DNA from 4 places in the Mycobacterium shunyiense genome. Region 1 is predicted to be linked to each of the others. Evidence: riboswitches for the same ligand, from Rfam matches in the RefSeq annotation. Region 1 holds a riboswitch; each other region holds the start of a gene.
What was found. A riboswitch is a leader RNA that binds a small molecule or an ion and turns the genes downstream of it on or off. The one in region 1 is predicted to bind cobalamin.
Positions count from the first base shown of each region.

Region 2: it holds a riboswitch for cobalamin, as region 1 does, so the genes downstream of both, metE (5-methyltetrahydropteroyltriglutamate--homocysteine S-methyltransferase) here and AC4ELS_RS06795 (ABC transporter substrate-binding protein) in region 1, are expected to answer to the same signal.
Region 3: it holds a riboswitch for cobalamin, as region 1 does, so the genes downstream of both, AC4ELS_RS21985 (PPE family protein) here and AC4ELS_RS06795 (ABC transporter substrate-binding protein) in region 1, are expected to answer to the same signal.
Region 4: it holds a riboswitch for cobalamin, as region 1 does, so the genes downstream of both, AC4ELS_RS21965 (ABC transporter substrate-binding protein) here and AC4ELS_RS06795 (ABC transporter substrate-binding protein) in region 1, are expected to answer to the same signal.

Region 1 is NZ_JBZDPT010000007.1:69,186-73,892, reverse strand. It holds gene AC4ELS_RS06830 (MBL fold metallo-hydrolase) at 1-370, opposite strand, end outside; gene AC4ELS_RS06825 (type B 50S ribosomal protein L31) at 387-641, opposite strand; gene mrf (ribosome hibernation factor-recruiting GTPase MRF) at 638-1,816, opposite strand; gene rpmB (50S ribosomal protein L28) at 1,889-2,125, shown strand; gene rpmG (50S ribosomal protein L33) at 2,125-2,289, shown strand; gene rpsN (30S ribosomal protein S14) at 2,289-2,594, shown strand; gene rpsR (30S ribosomal protein S18) at 2,594-2,857, shown strand; cobalamin riboswitch at 2,869-2,994, shown strand; gene AC4ELS_RS06795 (ABC transporter substrate-binding protein) at 3,035-4,006, shown strand; gene AC4ELS_RS06790 (FecCD family ABC transporter permease) at 4,003-4,707, shown strand, end outside.
Region 2 is NZ_JBZDPT010000047.1:603,536-608,242, forward strand. It holds gene AC4ELS_RS30005 (GntR family transcriptional regulator) at 1-561, shown strand, start outside; gene metE (5-methyltetrahydropteroyltriglutamate--homocysteine S-methyltransferase) at 575-2,848, opposite strand; cobalamin riboswitch at 2,978-3,194, opposite strand; gene AC4ELS_RS30015 (sensor domain-containing protein) at 3,252-3,926, opposite strand; gene AC4ELS_RS30020 (Rv2240c family protein) at 4,040-4,603, opposite strand.
Region 3 is NZ_JBZDPT010000040.1:137,848-142,554, reverse strand. It holds gene AC4ELS_RS21990 (flotillin family protein) at 61-1,581, shown strand; cobalamin riboswitch at 1,880-2,063, shown strand; gene AC4ELS_RS21985 (PPE family protein) at 2,098-3,870, shown strand; gene AC4ELS_RS21980 (DUF7676 family protein) at 3,878-4,456, opposite strand; gene AC4ELS_RS21975 (ATP-binding cassette domain-containing protein) at 4,453-4,707, opposite strand, start outside.
Region 4 is NZ_JBZDPT010000040.1:131,469-136,175, forward strand. It holds gene AC4ELS_RS21955 (ATP-binding protein) at 1-557, opposite strand, end outside; gene AC4ELS_RS21960 (NAD(P)/FAD-dependent oxidoreductase) at 591-2,282, opposite strand; cobalamin riboswitch at 2,429-2,615, shown strand; gene AC4ELS_RS21965 (ABC transporter substrate-binding protein) at 2,653-3,855, shown strand; gene AC4ELS_RS21970 (FecCD family ABC transporter permease) at 3,852-4,707, shown strand, end outside.

The DNA of each region.
Region 1 (4,707 bases):
CGACGCCGACCTGGGCGGTGGAGCTGCCGCCCACCAACCTGGCTCCGGTCCGCTCGGCGACGACGGCCGAGTCCATGGCGTGGTCGAAGTGGCTGTGTACCGGCAGCACCGCTTCGAGCCTGTCGACGCCGAGGCGGGCCAGGCTGCCGTCGATGCGGGGCAGTGACGGCGCCAGCTTGCGCAGGACCACGCGCGGCAGTGTGGGCCGCGAGAAGAAGCCGTCGGTCAGTACTGCCGACGTGCCGTCGTCCACGAGGAGCGTGCTGACCCCCGCCCAGGTGACGGTGACCGGGGATTGCGGGGTGGCCGACGGTGCGTCGAAATACCGTGCATAGGGGGCCAGGTGGGGCCTGCCGGGCTTCAGCCGCATGGCCCCACCCTATGGGCTAGACGTGTCCGTAACGCCGCCGGAACTTCTCCACCTGCCCGGCCGAGTCGATGTGCCGGGCCGAGCCGGTCCAGAACGGGTGCGAATCGCTGGTGACGTCGACGACGATCAGCGGGTAGGTCCGGACGCCGCCCGGGGTGGGCCACTCGATCGTGCGTTCACTGGTGGCCGTCGACCGGGTCAGGAACTGGCTGCCGGTGGCGGCGTCCTGGAACACCACGGGGTGGTAGTCGGGGTGGATGTCGGCCTTCATTGGGATTCCCCTTCTGTGTGGACGGATGCTGCGGGTTCGTCGATTCCGGGCTGACAGGGTTCTTCGTGCCAGTCCCCGAACGGGTCGGGGTAATCGGCCCATTCCTCGGGTCGCGCCAACTCGTCGTCGGTGAGCAGCGCACCGTGCAGCGCCTCGATGACGTCGCCGGGCCGCGCGCCGCAGGCCAGGACGGTCAGCGAAATGTGGCGGTCACCGAACTGGTGGTGCCAGTCGATGGCGGCCATCGCCAGGCGTTCCGGGTCGGTGTAGGCCAGCTCGGTGGAATCCATTGCCGCGAGCCATTTTCCGGCGTTGCTGAAGTGCATTCCACCGCCTGCGGATTCGATCCACATGACGTCGGCCGGCCGATTGGCGAGCCAAGCCCGGCCGCGGGTGCGCACCACGCCCTCGAGCAGGAGGTCGACAGCGTCGTGCAGGCGCATCGGGTGAAACGGTCGGCGGGCGGCGAATTCGACGATGATGACCTCGTCGTCGGGTTCCAGCGGTGGTTCACCGGCCAGAAGCGGATCGTGCGGTGTCGGGGTGCGCCCGCGGGGGCTGTTCGGCTCCAGATGAGCCAGGCCGAGCTCCACCTGGTCGGGGCCCACGGTGATGCGGGCGCGGGGCGCGAGCCGGCGGAGCACCGACAGGGTGGTGGCCTCGGGCTCGTCGAGCACCAGCATGTCGGCGAACTCGGCCTGGCCGACGACCACCTGGGCGACGGTGCGTCCGTCGGGCAGTTCCTCGTCGCCGATGGACTGCTGCAGCCACACCGTGGCGTCCAGGCACGCGATCACCGCGCCGATGGTGACGTCGCGAGAGGCGGGTCCGTCGATGTAGCCGGGCCCGACGTGGACCCGGATGGTGTTGATGGCCCAGCACACGGGCTCGGCCTCCAGCCAGGGCATCAACTGCACGACGATGCGCTCCACGTCGCCACGCCGGTGCAGGCGCCGTAACAGGATCAGCAGGTCGTCGCGGACTGTGCAGGACACGCAACCGTGGGCGAGCTCGAGGGCGAGTTCGGATGTGCCGCTGCCGTCGGACACGGTCCGCAGCACCACATGGCCGTCAAAGGTGTGGCGCACGAGCACGGTTCCCGGCCTGCGGCCCAGTTCTTCTGCTACGCCGTCGCTGTCACCTTGACCGGCGATCAGCACCACAGGGGTTCGCACCGTACCTCCCGACACAGTTGTTGTTGAAAACGATTATCATTATCGTGAGGCTACCCCATCCGAAGGAGACCGATGTCTGCCCACTGCCAAGTCACCGGGCGCTCGCCCGGGTTCGGCAACACGGTGTCGCACTCGCACAAGCGCAGTCGCCGCCGCTGGAACCCCAATATCCAGACCAAGACGTACTACCTGCCGACCGAAGGGCGCAGGATCCGACTTCGCGTCAGCGCCAAGGGAATCAAGGTGATCGACCGCGACGGCATCGAGGCCGTGGTGGCCCGGTTGCGTAGCGCAGGGGAGAAGATCTGATGGCCAGCACCGATATTCGGCCGATCGTGAAGCTGAAGTCGACCGCGGGGACCGGGTACACCTACGTCACCCGCAAGAACCGCCGCAACGACCCGGACCGGATCGTGCTGCGCAAGTACGACCCGGTCATCCGCCGCCACGTCGAATTCCGTGAGGAGCGCTGATGGCCAAGCGATCCAAGATCGTCAAGAACGAGCAGCGCCGGAAGCTCGTGGAGCGCTACGCCGAACGGCGGGCCGAGCTCAAAGAGGCCATCCGCAATCCGGAGAGCACGCGTGAGCAGAAGGCCGCGGCGGTGTCGGCGCTGCAACGGTTGCCGCGCGATTCCAGCCCGGTCCGATTGCGCAACCGGGACGCGGTCGACGGGCGACCACGTGGGCATCTGCGCAAGTTCGGCCTGTCGCGGGTCCGGGTGCGCGAACTGGCGCACCGCGGTGAACTGCCCGGCGTACGGAAGTCGAGTTGGTGATGGCGGCGAATTCCCGGAAGCACAACAAGAAGCGACCCCCGGCCACCGATCTCAAGAAGCCGAGGCGCAATCAGCTGAAGGCCCTCGGGGTGACCGAGGTCGACTACAAGGACGTCCACCTGCTGCGCACGTTCATCAGCGAGCGGGGCAAGATCCGGTCCCGGCGCATCACCGGGCTCACCCCGCAGCAACAGCGCCAGGTCGCCACGGCGATCAAGAACGCCAGGGAGATGGCGCTGCTGCCAGTCGTCGGGCCGGCCTGACCTACCATCGACGGCGATAGGGCGACTGCGGATCGTGGAAGCCGGTGTGAATCCGGCGCGGTCCCGCCACTGTGATCGATCGACCAGTTCTTGCTGGTCGTCGAGAGCCAGATACACACCGCAGTCGCCACCTCGCACGCACTGGGGCGGATCTCCCCGGAGAGGATGGGTACGCCCATGGCTGCTCGTTGGCTGACCGCCGGACTGGCATCGGTGCTACTGGTATCGGGGTGCGCCTCGACCGCGGCGCCCGACACCGCAGGCGGCGCCCCACCGGGATTCCCGGTGACCGTGGACAATTGCGGCGTCAGCTCGACCTATGAGCGTCCGCCTACTCGCGCAGTCGCGCTCAACCAGCACGCGATCGAGGTGCTGTTGGCGCTGGGCCTGGAGAATTCCATGGCCGGCACGTCCTATCTCGACGATCGGATCCTGCCCGAGTACCAGGCCGCCTACGACAGTATTCCGGTACTGGCCAAGGAGTACCCGTCCTACGAGTCGTTGCTGGCCACCGAACCCGATTTCGTCTACGGCGGCTGGGACAGCGCGTTCGACGAGAAGGAGGGCCGCGGTCGGCAGCGGCTGACCGATGCCGGGGTCCACACCTACCTCAACATCGAGGATTGCCGGGACGAGCCCGTGACGATGTCGGCCGTGGACGACGAAATCCGGACTATCGGAGACATTTTCGGTGTCCCCGACCGCGCCGAGCAGCAGCTCGAGAAGCTCCACGGCGAGTTGGCGCAGTCCGAGGCGAAACTACGCGGGACCCAGCCGATACGCGTCGCTGTCTATGACAGTGGCGAGGCGACGGTGTTCACCTCGGGCGGCAAAGGCATCGGCAACCTGATGATCGAAGAGGCCGGCGGAGCCAACGTGTTCGCCGATGTGCCCAAGGTTTGGGCTGACGTGTCGTTCGAGCAGTTCGCCGAACGCGCACCCGAGGTCATCGTGATCTACGACTACGGTGATCGGCCGGTCGAGGACAAGAAGCGATTCCTCACCGAGCATCCTCTGCTGCAGCATGTTCCGGCTGTCGAGCAGCAGAGGTTCGCCGTGCTTCCGCTGTCATCGGTGGTCGTCGGCGTGCGGGTGGGCCGGGCGGTGGAGTCGCTGGCGCGACAGCTGCACCCGGACCGGTTTGCGTGATTCCCTACCGGCTGGTCCTCGCCGGGTTGGCGGGGCTGCTGCTGACGACGATGACCGCCGGGGTCGCCGTCGGTTCGGTCTCGATCCCGCCGGGGCAGGTGTGGGCCATCGTGTTGCACTCCGTGCATCCGGGCCTCGTCGAGCAGAGTTGGCCTGCGGTCCGGGAATCCATCGTGCTCGACGCCCGGCTGCCGCGCGTCGTGCTGGGGGCGGTGGTCGGTGCCGGCCTGGCGGCGTGCGGGATGGCGTTGCAGGCCGTGGTGCGCAACCCGCTTGCCGATCCGATGCTGCTGGGTGTCTCCTCGGGAGCATCGGTCGGCGCCGTCGCAATGCTCGTGTTCGGTGCGGGCGCGCTGCAGGCGCTGACCTTGCCACTGGCGGCCTTCCTCGGGGCCTTCCTCGCACTCGTTGCGGTGTACGCCCTGGCTCGTTCGGGTGGGCGGATGACGACCGTGCGGTTGGTTTTGGCCGGCGTGGCGGTGGCCGAAGTGCTGTCCGCGCTGGCCAGCCTGATGATCGTGACTTCTGACGATCCGCACAAGACACAGTCGGCGGTGCGGTGGATGCTCGGCGGCCTGGGCGGGACCACCTGGCGCATGGTCTGGGTGCCCGCGCTGGCGGTGTTCCTCGGCGTATTGGTGCTCTTGGCCTTCACCCGATCGCTGAACCTGCTCTACACCGGTGAGGAGGCGGCTGCCTCG
Region 2 (4,707 bases), on a different contig from region 1:
CGCATCGACCTCGATGCCATCACCGAAGAGTTCGCGACCAGCCGCACCCCGGTACGGGAGGCGCTGCTGGAACTGTCCTTCGAAGGGCTGGTGCGGGTGGCTCCCCGCAGCGGGATCACCGTCATCGGCGTCAAGTCCGAAGACGTGACCGACAGCTTCACCATCCTCGGTGTCCTCACCGGGCAGGCCGCCGCCTGGGCGGCCGAACGAATCACACCTGACGAACTCGCCCGGCTACGCGAACTGGCCGCCGACGTTGCCCGGCGGTCGGGCGAGGACAGCATCGGCGAGGCAAACTGGCTGTTCCACCAGGAGATTCACCGCGCCGCCCACTCCCCTCGCTTGCTGACCCAGATCCGACAGGCCGCACGGGTGGTGCCGTCGAACTTCCTGACGGTGTTTCCCGAGCATGAGAAACACTCGCTCGACGAGCACGAGCAGCTGCTGGACGCCCTGGAGGCCAAGGACGCCGAGGCCGCCCGCACCATCGCCGAGCGCCACGTTCTGGAGGCCGGGCGCTCGTTGGCGGCCTGGCTCAACGCTCAGACCGCCACGAGCTGACCCCGACACCGGGCTACCCCGCGCGCACCTTCGCGGTAGCGGTGACCAGATGCTTGAGCGACTCGGTCACCTCATCAGTGGTCCGGGTCTTCAAACCGCAGTCGGGATTGACCCAGAGCCGCTCGGCCGGAACGGCTTTGAGCGCCTCCCGCAATGATGTGACGATCTCGTCGACCCCGGGCACCCGGGGCGAGTGGATGTCGTACACACCCGGGCCGACGCTGTTGGAGAAGCCGATGCCGTTGAGGTCATCGAGCACCTCCATATGCGATCGGGCCGCCTCGATCGACGTCACATCGGCATCCAGGTCGGCGATGGCCCCAATCACCTCACCGAACTCCGAATAGCACAGGTGGGTGTGGATCTGCGTGGAGTCGGCAACCCCGGAGGTGGACAGCCGGAACGCGTCGACCGCCCAACTCAGATAGGCCTCCTTGTCCTTGGTGCGTAGCGGCAGCAGTTCGCGTAGCGCGGGCTCGTCGACCTGGATGATCGCGATACCTGCCGACTGCAGGTCCACCGTCTCGTCCCGGATTGCCAGGGCGACCTGAAAAGCGGTGTCGGCCAACGGCTGGTCATCGCGGACGAAAGACCAAGCCAAGATGGTCACCGGCCCGGTGAGCATGCCCTTGACCGGCTTGTCGGTGAGCGACTGCGCGTACGTAGCCCAGTCAACCGTCATCGGCTGCTGACGAGTGACGTCACCGAACAACACCGGCGGACGCACACAACGGCTGCCATACGACTGGACCCACCCGTTCTTGGTGGCGAAGAAGCCGTCGAGCTGCTCGGCGAAATACTGCACCATGTCGTTGCGTTCGGGTTCACCGTGCACGAGCACGTCCAACCCAAGCTGCTCCTGCAGCCGGATCACCGATTCAATCTCCGCCTGCATCCGGTTGCGGTACTCGGCCTCGTCGATCTCGCCGGCCACCAGCGCCGCCCGCGCCTTGCGGATGTCAACGGTCTGCGGGAACGAGCCGATTGTGGTGGTCGGCAGCGACGGCAGGCTGAGCCGCTCATCCTGCGCCCTGCGACGTTCGGTGGCGGCACCGCGGCTGATGCCGCCCGCCAGGACGGACTCCAGCCGAGCCCGCACGCTGTCGTTGTGAAGCCGGGGATCGCCGGCTCTCGACGCGGCCGCCGCGTTGGACGACTCGATCTCGGCGGCCACCTTCTCTTCGCCGTCGCGCAGCGCTACCGCCAGAGTCGCCACCTCGAAGACCTTCTCGGCGCCGAACGCCAACCAGCTGCGCAGCGCGCCATCGAGACCGTCTTCCGGGTCGAGCGTGTACGGCACATGCAGAGTCGAGCATGACGTCGAAACTGCAACTGCATTGGCATTTCCGGGGAGTGCCGTCAGGGTGTGCAGCGCGCTTTCAAGATTGGTACGCCAGATGTTGCGCCCGTCGACCACGCCCGCCACCAGCAGCTTGCCCGCAAGCTCGGGAACCGCTGACAGCGCCGAGGCAGATCCGGCCACCAAATCGATGCCAATCGCTTCGACCGGCGTCCGCGCCAGAGCGGGCAATGCGTCGGTGAGTGCACCGAAGTAGGTCGCGACGAAGATCGCCGGCCGCTTCGCCAGCTCAGCCAGCCGGGTGTATGTGCGCTCAGCCAGCTCGGCAGCATTGTCGAGGATGTCGGTCACCAGGACGGGTTCGTCGATCTGTACCCACGTGACGCCCTTGTCCGCGAGCACCGCGAGCAGTTCGGCGTACACACCGACGAGCTCGTCCAGCCTGGCCGTGGGAGCGTCGGCGCCCTCGACCGCCTTGGACAGGGCCAGGAACGTGATCGGGCCGACCACCACCGGGCGAGCCGGAACACCTTGGGCTGCCGCCTCTTCCAGCTCACCGAGTATCTTCGCCGGGTTGAGCGCGAAGGTGGTGCCCGGCCCGATCTCGGGCACGATGTAGTGGTAGTTGGTGTCGAACCACTTGGTCATCTCCAGCGGCGCGATGTCGTCGTTCCCGCGAGCCGCGGCGAAGTAGCGGTCGAGGTCATCGGCGATGCCGTCGACCCGGGACGGCAGGGCACCGACCAGGACCGCTGTGTCGAGCACCTGGTCGTAATAGGAGAAATCGTTGACCGGGACCGAATCCAGCCCGGCCGCGACCAGCGCCTTCCAGGTGTCGCGGCGCAAAGTAGCGGCGACGGACTCCAGTTCGGCGCGATCGATCCGCCCGGCCCAGTACTTCTCGACGGCACGCTTGAGTTCACGATTGGGCCCGATTCGGGGTGACCCCAGAATGGTGGCGGAAAACGGTGTTGCGGTTGTGCTCATGACGAGGTCCTTCAACGTACGAAGAGGATGGCCACCGCTAGGAGACACCGAGCCGAACGCAGCCACCCGCCACGAGTGAACCGCTTTCGGCCACTGCCCATTCCGCGAGGCGATGAACCACCGGACGCGGCGCGCCCGGTACGGCTGGCAGGTCTTCGGACTCACAGGCACGCACGTGGACCGTGCTCCTACTGGCCGTCGCTTCCCAGCCGCAGATTTCTGCGGGCCAGTGCTGATGACGGCGGTCGTTCCTGCATACCGCTGCGGGACAGTCCCGGATTCTCACCGGGTTCCCTCTCACGTCGCATCTCGATCAGCCTGCGACGCTCGATGTCGGCACCGTAAACGTCCCGGCGCCGACAAACCAGCTGCGTGGCTCAGACTACCCCGTGGTCAGCACTCCTCATCGAGGCATCGCGGCCTTGATCTTGTCCACCACGTCGGCTGCCTGGGTCACTGAGGATCCCGCCGGCTTGCACGCTTGGATGTCCATGACGAGGTTCGCGGCGGCGGCCAGCGCGCGCTGGCAGTCGCGGGTCTGGTCACCGTCGACGCGGGTGAACGGCAGGGTGAGTTCGTCTTCGGTTCTGGTGAGCGTGCCGCTCTTCCACTTGGGCAGCGGTTCACCGTTGAGCGTGATGTTCACCTTGTGGTCGGTGCACTTGGACCAGCGTTCCGCCGACTGAGCAAGGAAGTCGTCGGCGTCCTGCGCAGACGGAAAGATCACCACCGACTGCACCAGAAGGTTCTCCCAGTTGTCATTGTCCGGTGCCCGCAGCAGCACCTGGCGCATCGCGGCCCAGTGATCCCCGTAGATGGCGGACTCGTTTACCTGCCAGGCGCCCAGGCAGTTCAGGTTGGGCAGCAGGTTGCGATGGTCGCTCATCTCCGTGACCGGTGGGTGCGCTGTCATCCCGTCGGCCCCCATCAGCGTGTTGACCTCTTCGGTGCTGAGCAGCAGACCCTCGAGTGCCGACTTGGGCACGTCCTTCGGCGGCCCCGGGACTGTGTCGCTGTTGCCGGAACAACTGGTGGCCATCAGCACGAGCGCAACCAACGAGATCACAAGCCGGATCACGGTAATCCTTTACTGGAGGCACGGTGCACCGCGCAGGTGGGTGAATGTTCAAAGATCGCAGGTGCCGGCCCGAGCCGCGATTACCCGATCATTCCAACGTGATTGGCGCTTCGTCAGGCGTGTGTGCCCGCGGCGGCACAGGCCATCTGCGCGTTGTTGGCATCGTTGTTGAGCTGGGTCGCCGTGTCGTTGAGCGATTGACCGCCGGTCCGCAGCCCCATCTTCAGCAGCAGCTTGGTGGCACCGAAAGACCATGAGCGCATCGGGTTGGCAATGTCGGGCGAGAGTCCCGGTGTGCCTGCGGCATTCATCGCCGACGCGGCGGCTTCACGCAGCGCCGTCCGGCCACTGGTGTTCGTCGTACTGATGGTCGGATCCCCGTAGTCGGGCCGCTCCACACCTTCGATCGAATCGGCGAAATCGCCGTAGAAGGTTGATGCCGAATCGAGCGCGTTGGCGAACGTCGAGCAAGCCGTAACCGCAGGCACGCCAGGGTCATCCGTACTCGCGACCGGCACCGGCACCGGACCTGCAACCGGCGCACCCGCCGTCACCGGCGGCAACTCGGGCACCGCGGGCGCCCCCGGCCCCGGTGCGCCCGCCTCATCGCCGGGTTCCGCGAACGCGGCGGGCGCGGAACCAAACCCAATGCTGAAGGCAATGAGCAACGATGCCACGCCTCGCTCGTACACCTGAGACGACCTCAACGATTCCTCCGTCAGTCGGATAGCAGTTCGACGCCAAGGCGCCACAGTTGACGTCCGCGCCTCATCGACGCATC
Region 3 (4,707 bases), on a different contig from region 1:
TGAGCAGTTCCAGAAACCTGAGCTGCACCCGAGCGCTGCCCCACCGAGAAAGGCACCACAGTGTCCCTGCTGCTCATCGTCGTCCTCGCCGCCATCGCCGCGATCCTCATCCTGGTGGTGCTGCCGTTGATCTACGTCAAGAACTACATCAAGGTGCCGCCCAACGAGGTGGCCGTGTTCACCGGACGCGGCACCCCCAAGGTGGTCCGCGGCGGTGCCCGGTTCCGGATGCCCGGCATCGAGCGGGTGGACATCATGAGCCTGGAACCGTTCAACGTCAGCATCAACCTGCAGAACGCGCTGTCCAACAACGGTGTGCCGGTCAACGTCGAAGCCGTCGGGCTGGTGCGCATCGGCTCGGCCGACGAGGCCGTACAGACCGCGGTGCAACGCTTCCTGACCTCCGACCTCAACGAGTTGCAGCGTCAGATCAACGAGATCCTGGCCGGCAGCCTGCGCGGCATCACCGCGACCATGACCGTCGAGGACCTCAACTCCAACCGCGACAGCCTGGCCCGCAGCGTGGTCGAGGAGGCCGGCGGTGACCTGGCCCGGATCGGCATGGAGGTCGACGTCCTCAAGATCGCCGGCATCTCCGATGCCAACGACTACCTGAAGTCGCTCGGCCAGCGCCGCATCGCCGAGGTCAAGCGGGACGCCACGGTCGGCACCGCCGAGGCCGAGCGCGACGCCCAGATCCAGTCGGCCAAGGCCCGCCAGGAGGGGTCCATCGCGCAGGCCGAGGCCGACACCGCGATCGCCACCGCCAACCAGAAGCGCGACGTCGAGCTGGCCCGGCTGCGCGCGCAGACCGAGGCCGAGAACGCCCAGGCCGACCAGGCCGGACCGCTGGCCAACGCCCGCGCCCAGAAGGACGTCGGCATTGCCACGGAGCAGGCCGAGGCGGCCCGGGTGCAGGCCCGCATCGAGGTGGAGCAGCGCCGCGCCGAACAGGCCCAGGCTGCCCTGCAGGCCGACGTGATCGCACCTGCCGAGGCAAAGCGACAGGCCGACATCGCGATCGCCGAAGGCCAGCGCCAGTCCACGATCCTGGCCGCCGAGGCCGCAGCCGAGACCGAGCGGCGCAAGGGTCAGGCCGAGGCCGACGCCCGCAAGGCGGCCGCCGACGCCCTTCGGGTGGAGAAGCAAGCCGAGGCCGACAGCCTGCAGGCCAAGCTCGTCGCCGAGGCCGCCGGTAAGAAGGAACTGGCCGACGCCCTGCGGGTCGAGCAACAGGCCGAGGCCGCCGGTATCGAGGCCAAACTGCTGGCCGAGGCCAACGGTAAGAAGGAGATCGCCGCGGCGCTCAACGGCTACACGGCCGAGGCCGCGCGCCTGCTGATGCTTCCCGACGTGCTCGCCTCGGTGGTCAAGGCGACCGAGGCGGCGGCCGCACCGCTGGCCGAGATCGACCGGCTGTCGATCATCGGCGGGTCTGGCGACACCCAGGGCGCGGTCGGGAGCCTGCTCGGCATCAGCCCGCTCGCGGTGGCCAACATCCTGGAGTCGCTCAAGGCCTCGGGCATCGACGTGGCGGCCATGCTCAACCGGAATGCTGACAAGGCCGACGCGCAGGACTGATCGCGCAGGACTGATTCAGCGTCGAGGAAGCGAACCGACTTCGGCTACCGGGACGCTGAGTCAGGCGGGTTCGGGCCCGATGCCCACCGGCCGGTCGGGCGCGCGCCCGCGTACAGGTCGTCGTGGCGCACCGTGACGTCCCCGCCACCGGGGTGTGCTGGTCGGCACGGTTGCCTCAGGTGTTCACCTAATGACCGACTCAAGTTGGCGGGCATGGCCGAAGGTCAACTCCCGCAACAACGTTCCAAAGGCAGATCGGTTGGGCGATCGGGCGACGCGCGCGTCAGCTATTGCGTCTTCCAGTGACATGCGACAATGCCCCGGTACGGCAACGATGGTGCAGGAAGCCGGTGTAAATCCGGCACGGTCCCGCCACTGTGATCGGGGAGCGACCCTCAACAGCCACGGCTCTCAACGGAGCTGGAAGGCGAGGCGAGCGTTGATCCGAGAGTCAGGACACTCACATCGTCGCATCCTTCGACGCGGGGCGGTGTACCCCGAAGAGAGCTGGTCCCCTTGCCTGCCCCGGTCTGGGCGGCGTCGCCGCCTGAGGTCCATTCGTCCTTGTTGTCCGCCGGCCCCGGCGCCGGCTCATTGCTGGCCTCCGCCGCAGCGTGGTCCACGTTGGCGGCGGACTACAACTCCATCGCCGACGAGCTGACCGCAGTACTGGGCGCAGTCCAGTCCGAGATCTGGATGGGCCCATCCGCGGAGGCGTACGTGGCCGCCAACGGCCCCTATCTGGCGTGGCTACGACGCGCCGGAGCCCAGGCCACGTCGACGGCCGCCGCGCTGCAGACCGCCGCCGGGGCCTATGCCAGCGCCCTGGCGGCCATGCCGACCATGGCTGAGCTGGCCGCCAACCACGCCGCACACGCGGTGCTGGTGGGCACGAATTTCTTTGGTGTCAACACCATTCCGATAGCGCTGAACGAGGCCAACTATGCGCGGATGTGGGCACAGGCCGCCGCGGTGATGACCACCTACGAGGCGACGGCGGACGCCTCGGTGACCTCGGTGCCACAGCTCGAGGCGGCGCCCCCGATGCTCAAGGTAGAGCCCGCGATGCTCAAGACGCTGGACAGTGCGGACTCGGCCCCGGAAACCGCGCCGGAGGCCCCGCAGTGGTTCACCGACTTCGCCAATTGGCTCGAAGGCTTTGTCCCCCAAGCGCCTTATCCCGACAGCAGCCAGTATCCGCTCTACGTCGAGCTGCAGGAGTTCTTCAACAAGATCGGCTACACCGGTATCCCGGATCCGCTGGCCGATTTCTTCGCCGGGCTGCAGAACGGATCGAATCTGCTGCCACCAATCGGGGTGCCGGGGTCGTGGCTGGGTTGGACCGGCAACCCGTTGAGCTATCTCAACCCCGCCACCCTGGCCTATATCTTCTCGGTGCCACTGGACCCGGTGTCCTACATCGTGTTCACCAGCAAGGTGATCATCGACGACCTGATCGCGGTCCTGTACACCGCGCTTTTCAATCCCCAGGCCCTGGGTGTGGTCATCCCACTGGTGATGGTGGAGATCATCGGGTCCACGATCGGCAACACCATCCAGTTGCTCAACTACACGATCACCCAGACGGCGTTGCTCCCCGCGTTGCTGCCGGCGCTGGCCGCCACGACCGCGCTGGCCCCGGTCGGAGTGGTCGGCGGCCTGGGGGTCGGGGCGCTGGCGCACCATGCCACGACGGAGGCCGTGGTAGCGCCGCCACCTCCGCCCGCGCCGTCAGCCGGCCTGGCAATGGCTCAGCCGTCACCTTCTGCACCGGCCCCTGCGCCAGCCCCCGCACCCGCGCCGACACCGACGCCGACAGCTACCCCAGCCCCCGCACCGCCGCCTGCCCCGCCGCCGACGCCGGCTGGTCCGCCGTCGGTGTCCATGCCCGCCTACGGGTACATGGTCGGCGGCTTGGACATGGGTGCCCGTCGCGCGGCGGGGAGCAGAACCCGCAAGAAGGCGGCCTCCAAGCCGGCCGCCGACGAAGCTGATGTGGCCGAGCCTGAGGAAGATGCTGCGGCACCGCGTCATCGCCGACGCCGGGAGAAAGTCGGGATGCACGGGCGCGGACACAAGTACATGTACCTGGATCAGGACCTGGTGCCCGATCCGGTGGCCATGCCCTCGGGCCGCGGCGCCGGAAGGCTCGGCTTCGCCGGTTCCGCCCCACGGGAGGGCACCGCGTCACCGGCCGGGTTCGCCGCGCTGACCGAGGATGAGTTCGGCGGTGGCGCTGTCAGTCCGCTGCTTCCGAACACCTGGCCGGCCGACCGGGACAACAGCTGAGCGGCGATCAGCCCCCGCAGCGGATCTGATTCCCGCTGCGGTCCAACTGATCCGGGCCCAGGCCGAGGTATTTCTCGCGCAGCTTGTCCCACAGTTCCAGCTGGCCCCACTCTGGCTCGTCACGGATCTGCTGGACATTGGTGAGGAACGGGTTGGGCAGCATCACCGTCATCATCTGCTCGTCGCGCCCGTTGTAGAGCCGCACCCCCCACGACATCGGGTTGCCTTCCTTGCCGATCGAGCGGTACAGCTCGGCGCGGCTGCAGCGGCGGATCTGGCCCAGCTCGCGGCCGCTGGCGCGGTGCTTTCCGATGCACAGGTGGAAGTGCCAGCGACCGAAATCGATGGTGGCATAACCGTCGAGCATCGCGATCTTGCGTGGTGCGTTGGGCGCGGCCACTTCCCAGGCGGCACCCTGCATGATGATCCCGAACCAGATCTCGTCCCAGTACTCGTCGAAGCACAGGTGCAGCAAATCCAGCAGGCTGTCCTGATCGGTGGGCAACGGCCACACCTGTTCGCGGCCACGGTCTTCGGTGTCGACGATCGGCGGATCGGCGACGATCTCAGCGGTGGTGTCAGTCATGTGGATCCCTTCTCCAAACGTGAATCGGTCTCGGGTTTGTGGGTCAGCGTGCAATCACCGCACAACCCGGCGTCGGGCGTGCGATAGAACAGGCAGCAACTGGTGCGCCGATAATCGGTGCTCGATCCATTGAAAGATATTGTGCCGCTCAGCCGTTCGTCGTCGAACAGGCCGCGTGCGAGAATCCAGCCCGGCTCGGCCGCGAGTTCGCCGCCGTGATGCCGGCTCAACGCACGGGCGGCACCCAGAAG
Region 4 (4,707 bases), on a different contig from region 1:
ATCTTGCCGACGCCCTCGCGCAGGTCGGCCACGGCACGAGCGGTGGCCGCCGCCGGGTTGTTCAGCTGATGGGTCAGGCCCGCGGTGATGTTGCCGAGCGCCAGCAGCTTCTCGCGCTGACCGATGATCTGGCTCTGCCGACGACCACCGACCTTGTGTCCCTCCAGCAGGTGCACCGCCATCGGGAACTGGGATTGCATGAACCCCGCGAAGGCATTGGCGTCCAGGACGAACACCCGCGACGGCTTCGTCAGGCGCACCGACGCCTCGTAGACGTGTTCCTCGCCGGGGATGTAGGCCGACCAAGCGCCGAAGTACACGCCGCGCATCGAGGTGCGGTTGGTCTGGATGTCGACGCCGCCGGAGCGCTTCGACATCACCAGCTCACCGTCGAGCATCACGTAGAAGCACGTCGCCGGATCACCCTCGGTGACGATCGGGCCTGCCGGGAACGTCTCGATGCTGCCGGCCTGGCACAACGTGTCGAGCTGCCCGTCGGACAAATGCTCGAACAGGAACAGTGTTCTCAGTTCGTCCCGCACGCAGGTCTCGCCCATATCCGTCCTCAACTCCTCAGGCCTCGCCGGCCATCACGCTTCTGCCAGGTAGCGGTGCACCAACATGACCGCCATCGACCCTTCGCCGACGGCGGCGGCCACCCGCTTGGCGGACTCGGCACGCACATCTCCTGCAACAAACACACCGGGCACACTTGTTTCCAGGTGATGTGGCGGACGTTCCAGCCCCCAGCCGCACACGTCGCGCAGGTCGGGGCCGGCCAGGATGAACCCGTGGTCGTCGCGGGCCACCACGCCGTCGAGCCAGTCGGTGCGCGGGGTCGCGCCGATGAAGCAGCACAGGCGCGTTGCAGGCACCTCCTCGTGCTCGCCGGTCTGCCTGTTCACCAGCTCGAGTCCCACCAGATGATCGTCCTCACCGATGGCGCCGACCACCTCGGTGCAGGTGCGGACGTGGATGTTCGGCGTCTGCTCGATCTGCTGGATCAGGTAGAACGACATCGACGCTTCCAGCGACGGTCCGCGCACCAGCAGCGTGACCGACTTGGCCTCGCGCGACATGAACATCGCGGCTTGCCCGGCGGAGTTGGCGCCGCCGACGATGTAGACGTCCTCTCCCTTGCACTCGGAGGCGTCGGACACCGAGGCTCCGTAGTAGACCCCGCGGCCGACGTAGTTGTTCGGGTTGTCGGGATCGGTCCAACAGCCCGGCACCGGGAGCTGGCGGTACTCGACGCCGGTGGCCAGGATGACTGCGCGGGCGCCGATGGTCTCCCCGTCGGCGAAGGTGATGGTGCGGGCCGCGCCCGCGATGTCGAGTGCGACGGCTTCGCGGGTGGTGATCACCTCGGCGCCGAAGCGCTCGGCCTGTCGGCGGGCCGAGGTGGCCAGTTCGGCTCCTGACACCCCCGTCGGGAAGCCCAGATAGTTCTCGATCCGCGAACTGCGGCCGGCCTGCCCACCGGTGGTGGTGCCCTCGATCAGCACCGTCCGCAGGCCCTCGGAGGCGCCGTACACCGCGGCAGCAAGGCCTGCCGGGCCACCGCCGATCACCGCGAGGTCATACATGGTCAGTGATGGGGTGGTCGACAGACCCAGCATGTCGGCGAGCTCACCGTCACTCGGTTCGACCAGCGTCTCGCCGCCCTCGGTGATCACCACGGGAAGTTGCAGGCCGTCGAGCCCCGCGGCTTCCAGGAGCTGGCGACCCATCGGCTCGTCGGTGGTGAACGCACGGAAGGTGTGCTGGTTGCGGGCCAGGAACTGGCGCACCTCCCAGGACCGCGAACTCCACTGGTGGCCGATCACCTTGGTGTGCGGGATGGCCCGGTCGCCGACGGTGTGCCACTGCTCCAGCAGGCCGTCGATCACCGGGTACAGCTTCTCCTCGGGCGGATCCCACGGCTTGAGCAGGTAGTGGTCGAGGTCGACGACGTTGATGGCGTCGATCGCGGCGGTGGTGTCGGCATATGCCGTCAACAGCACACGCCGGGCCATCGGGTAGAGGTCCATCGCGGATTCGAGGAATTCGATGCCGCTCATCTGCGGCATCCGGTAGTCGGCGACGAACACCGCGACGGTGTCGCCACGCAGCTTCAGTTCGTTGAGGGTCTCCAGGGCGTCCGGGCCGGATTCGGCGCGCACGATCCGGTACCGCTCGCCGTAGTGACGGCGTAGGTCCCGGGCAACTGCGCGGGACACCGCGGGATCGTCGTCGACGGTCAGGATTACGGGTTTACGGGGCTGGGAGGCGGGGCCGGTCATCGCTGCTAATTATGCGCCCCGCCGCAGCGGCGCGTCGGCCGCCTCGGTGGCCTGTGGCTACGCGAGGCGACGACGCGAGGCAACGGCGCGAGCCAACTACGCGAGGCAACACTGTGGGCGTCGGCCAATGAGTCAAAGGCCTGCGCCGGCACGGCATGTAAGAATGTCGCCGGTAAGGCGATGACGACAGTGAGGAAGCCGGTGCGAATCCGGCGCGGTCCCGCCACTGTCATCGGGGAGTGACCCTCATCGGCCACGGCTCTCAAAGGGGCTGGAAGGCGAGGCGAACGGTGATCCGAAAGCCAGGAGACTCACGTCATCGCGTCCTGCGATCCGGGGCGGTGTACCCCGAGGAAGCTGATGCACGCCCATGCCCCGTGCGTTGTGGGTGGCACGTGCGCTGATGACGGCGCTGGTCACCATTGCGGTCGCCTCGGCGGCCGGTTGCTCGGCCGAGCACGCCACCGTCACCGACGGCGCGCGTCCCGGTTGCATCACCGGCTTCGATCCGGCCGCCGACTACTTCCCGGACAAATCGACCCTGTCCGAGGCCACCAACTTCCGCCTCGAATACCACCGCAGCTACCAGATCCTGACCGTGCAGCGCCCCTACCTCGGCGGACAGCCGGTGTCGTATGTGCTGGTGCGCTGCGGCGCCCCGGCCCCCGAGCTGACCGGCGAACTCGCACACGCCCAGCAAATCACCGTCCCGGTACGCACTGTGTATTCGGGTTCCACCACCCATCTGGCGATGATCACCGAACTCGGTCAGGCCGATGTGGTGACCGGGGTATCCAGTCCTCCCGAGGTTGCCGATCCGCAGATCCGTAGCCGCATCGATGCCGGCGCGATCGTCGGCTACGCCCCGGGCGGGCAGCTCAACATCGAGTCGGTGCTGCAGGCCGGCCCCGATGTGCTGGTCACCGAGGGCGTGGACGACCCCGGTTATCCGAAGTTGCGTGAGACCGGAATCCCGGTGGTCGCCGACGCCGAATGGCTCGAGCCCACCCCGCTGGGCCGCGCCGAATGGATCAAAATGTTTGCGGCACTGACCAGTACCGAACGCCAGGCCGAGCAGACCTACCGCCAGATCCGTGATGGCTACCACGCGCTGAGCGCCCGGGCCGCCGCGGCCAGATCGGTCGATGTCCTGGTGGGCGCCATGTATTCGGGCAACTGGTCGATGCCCACCGGCGCCAGCTACCCGGGCCGGCTGGTCGCCGACGCCGGCGGGACCTACCCCTGGCTCAGCGACACCGGCGCGCAGAACCGGCAGCTGAACTTCGAATCGGTCTACGCCCGCGCCGGGAACGCACCACTGTGGCTGGTCACCGATAATTGGAAAACCGTGAGCGACGCGGCATCCCAAGACAGCCGCTACGGCGAGCTCGCTGCCGTCCGCGATGGTCAGGTGTGGTCGGCCACGAAGGCCGTCGACCAGAACGGCCGCAACACCTACTGGGAGCGCGGAACGGCGCGGCCGGATCTTCTGCTCGGCGACCTGGTGGCCATCCTGCATCCCGAGCTGGCACCCGGCCACGACTTCGCGTTCTACCGCCAGGTCCCTCGGTGAGGGCCCGGACTCCGCTGGTTCTGACGGGCCTGGTCGTCGCGGTCGTTGTGCTGGTCCTGCTGAGCCTGGCGCTCGGCCCGGTCCGCGTGCCGCTCGCCGACACCGTGCGGGTACTGCTCGGCGCCGAGGCTTCCGACCCGCGCTGGCAGGTGATCGTGGCGAACATGCGACTACCCCGGGTGCTCACCGCGCTGGCCGCCGGGGCCGCGCTCGGAGTCGCCGGGCTACAACTGCAGACACTGTTCCGCAACACCCTCGCCGATCCCTACATCCTGGGGGTCAGTTCCGGTGCCAGCCTCGGCGTGGCGCTGGTCGTGCTGGTCGGCGGCAGCGCCGGCGCCGGGTTCAGCGCCGGGATGGCCGGGGTCGGCCGCGCCGGGTCGGTGGTCGCGGCCGCGGTGGGTGCCGCCGCGATGCTGACGCTGGTGCTGGCGCTATCGCGCTGGACGCGCTCGCCGGCCACCCTGCTGCTGATCGGGGTGATGCTGGGCGCAGCCAGCACCGCACTGGTGAGCCTTGCGATGGTCTATTCCGACCCGCAACGGGTGCAGCAATTTCTGCTGTGGGGACTGGGCAGTTTCGCCGGAACCGGCTGGGGCGACCTGCGACTGTTACTCCCTCTGATCGGCGGCGGGCTGGCCACCGCTGCTCTGACGATCCGGCCGCTCAACGCGCTGCTGCTCGGTGAGAGCTACGCGGTGACCATGGGTATCAACGTCCGGCGAGCCCGGATGGTCACGGTCGGGTCGGCATCGGTGCTGGCGGGCGTGACGACGGCATTCTGCGGACCGATAGCGTTCCTCGGCCTGGTGGTCCCACACCTGGCGCGCATCGCCCTCGGGACCTCCGACC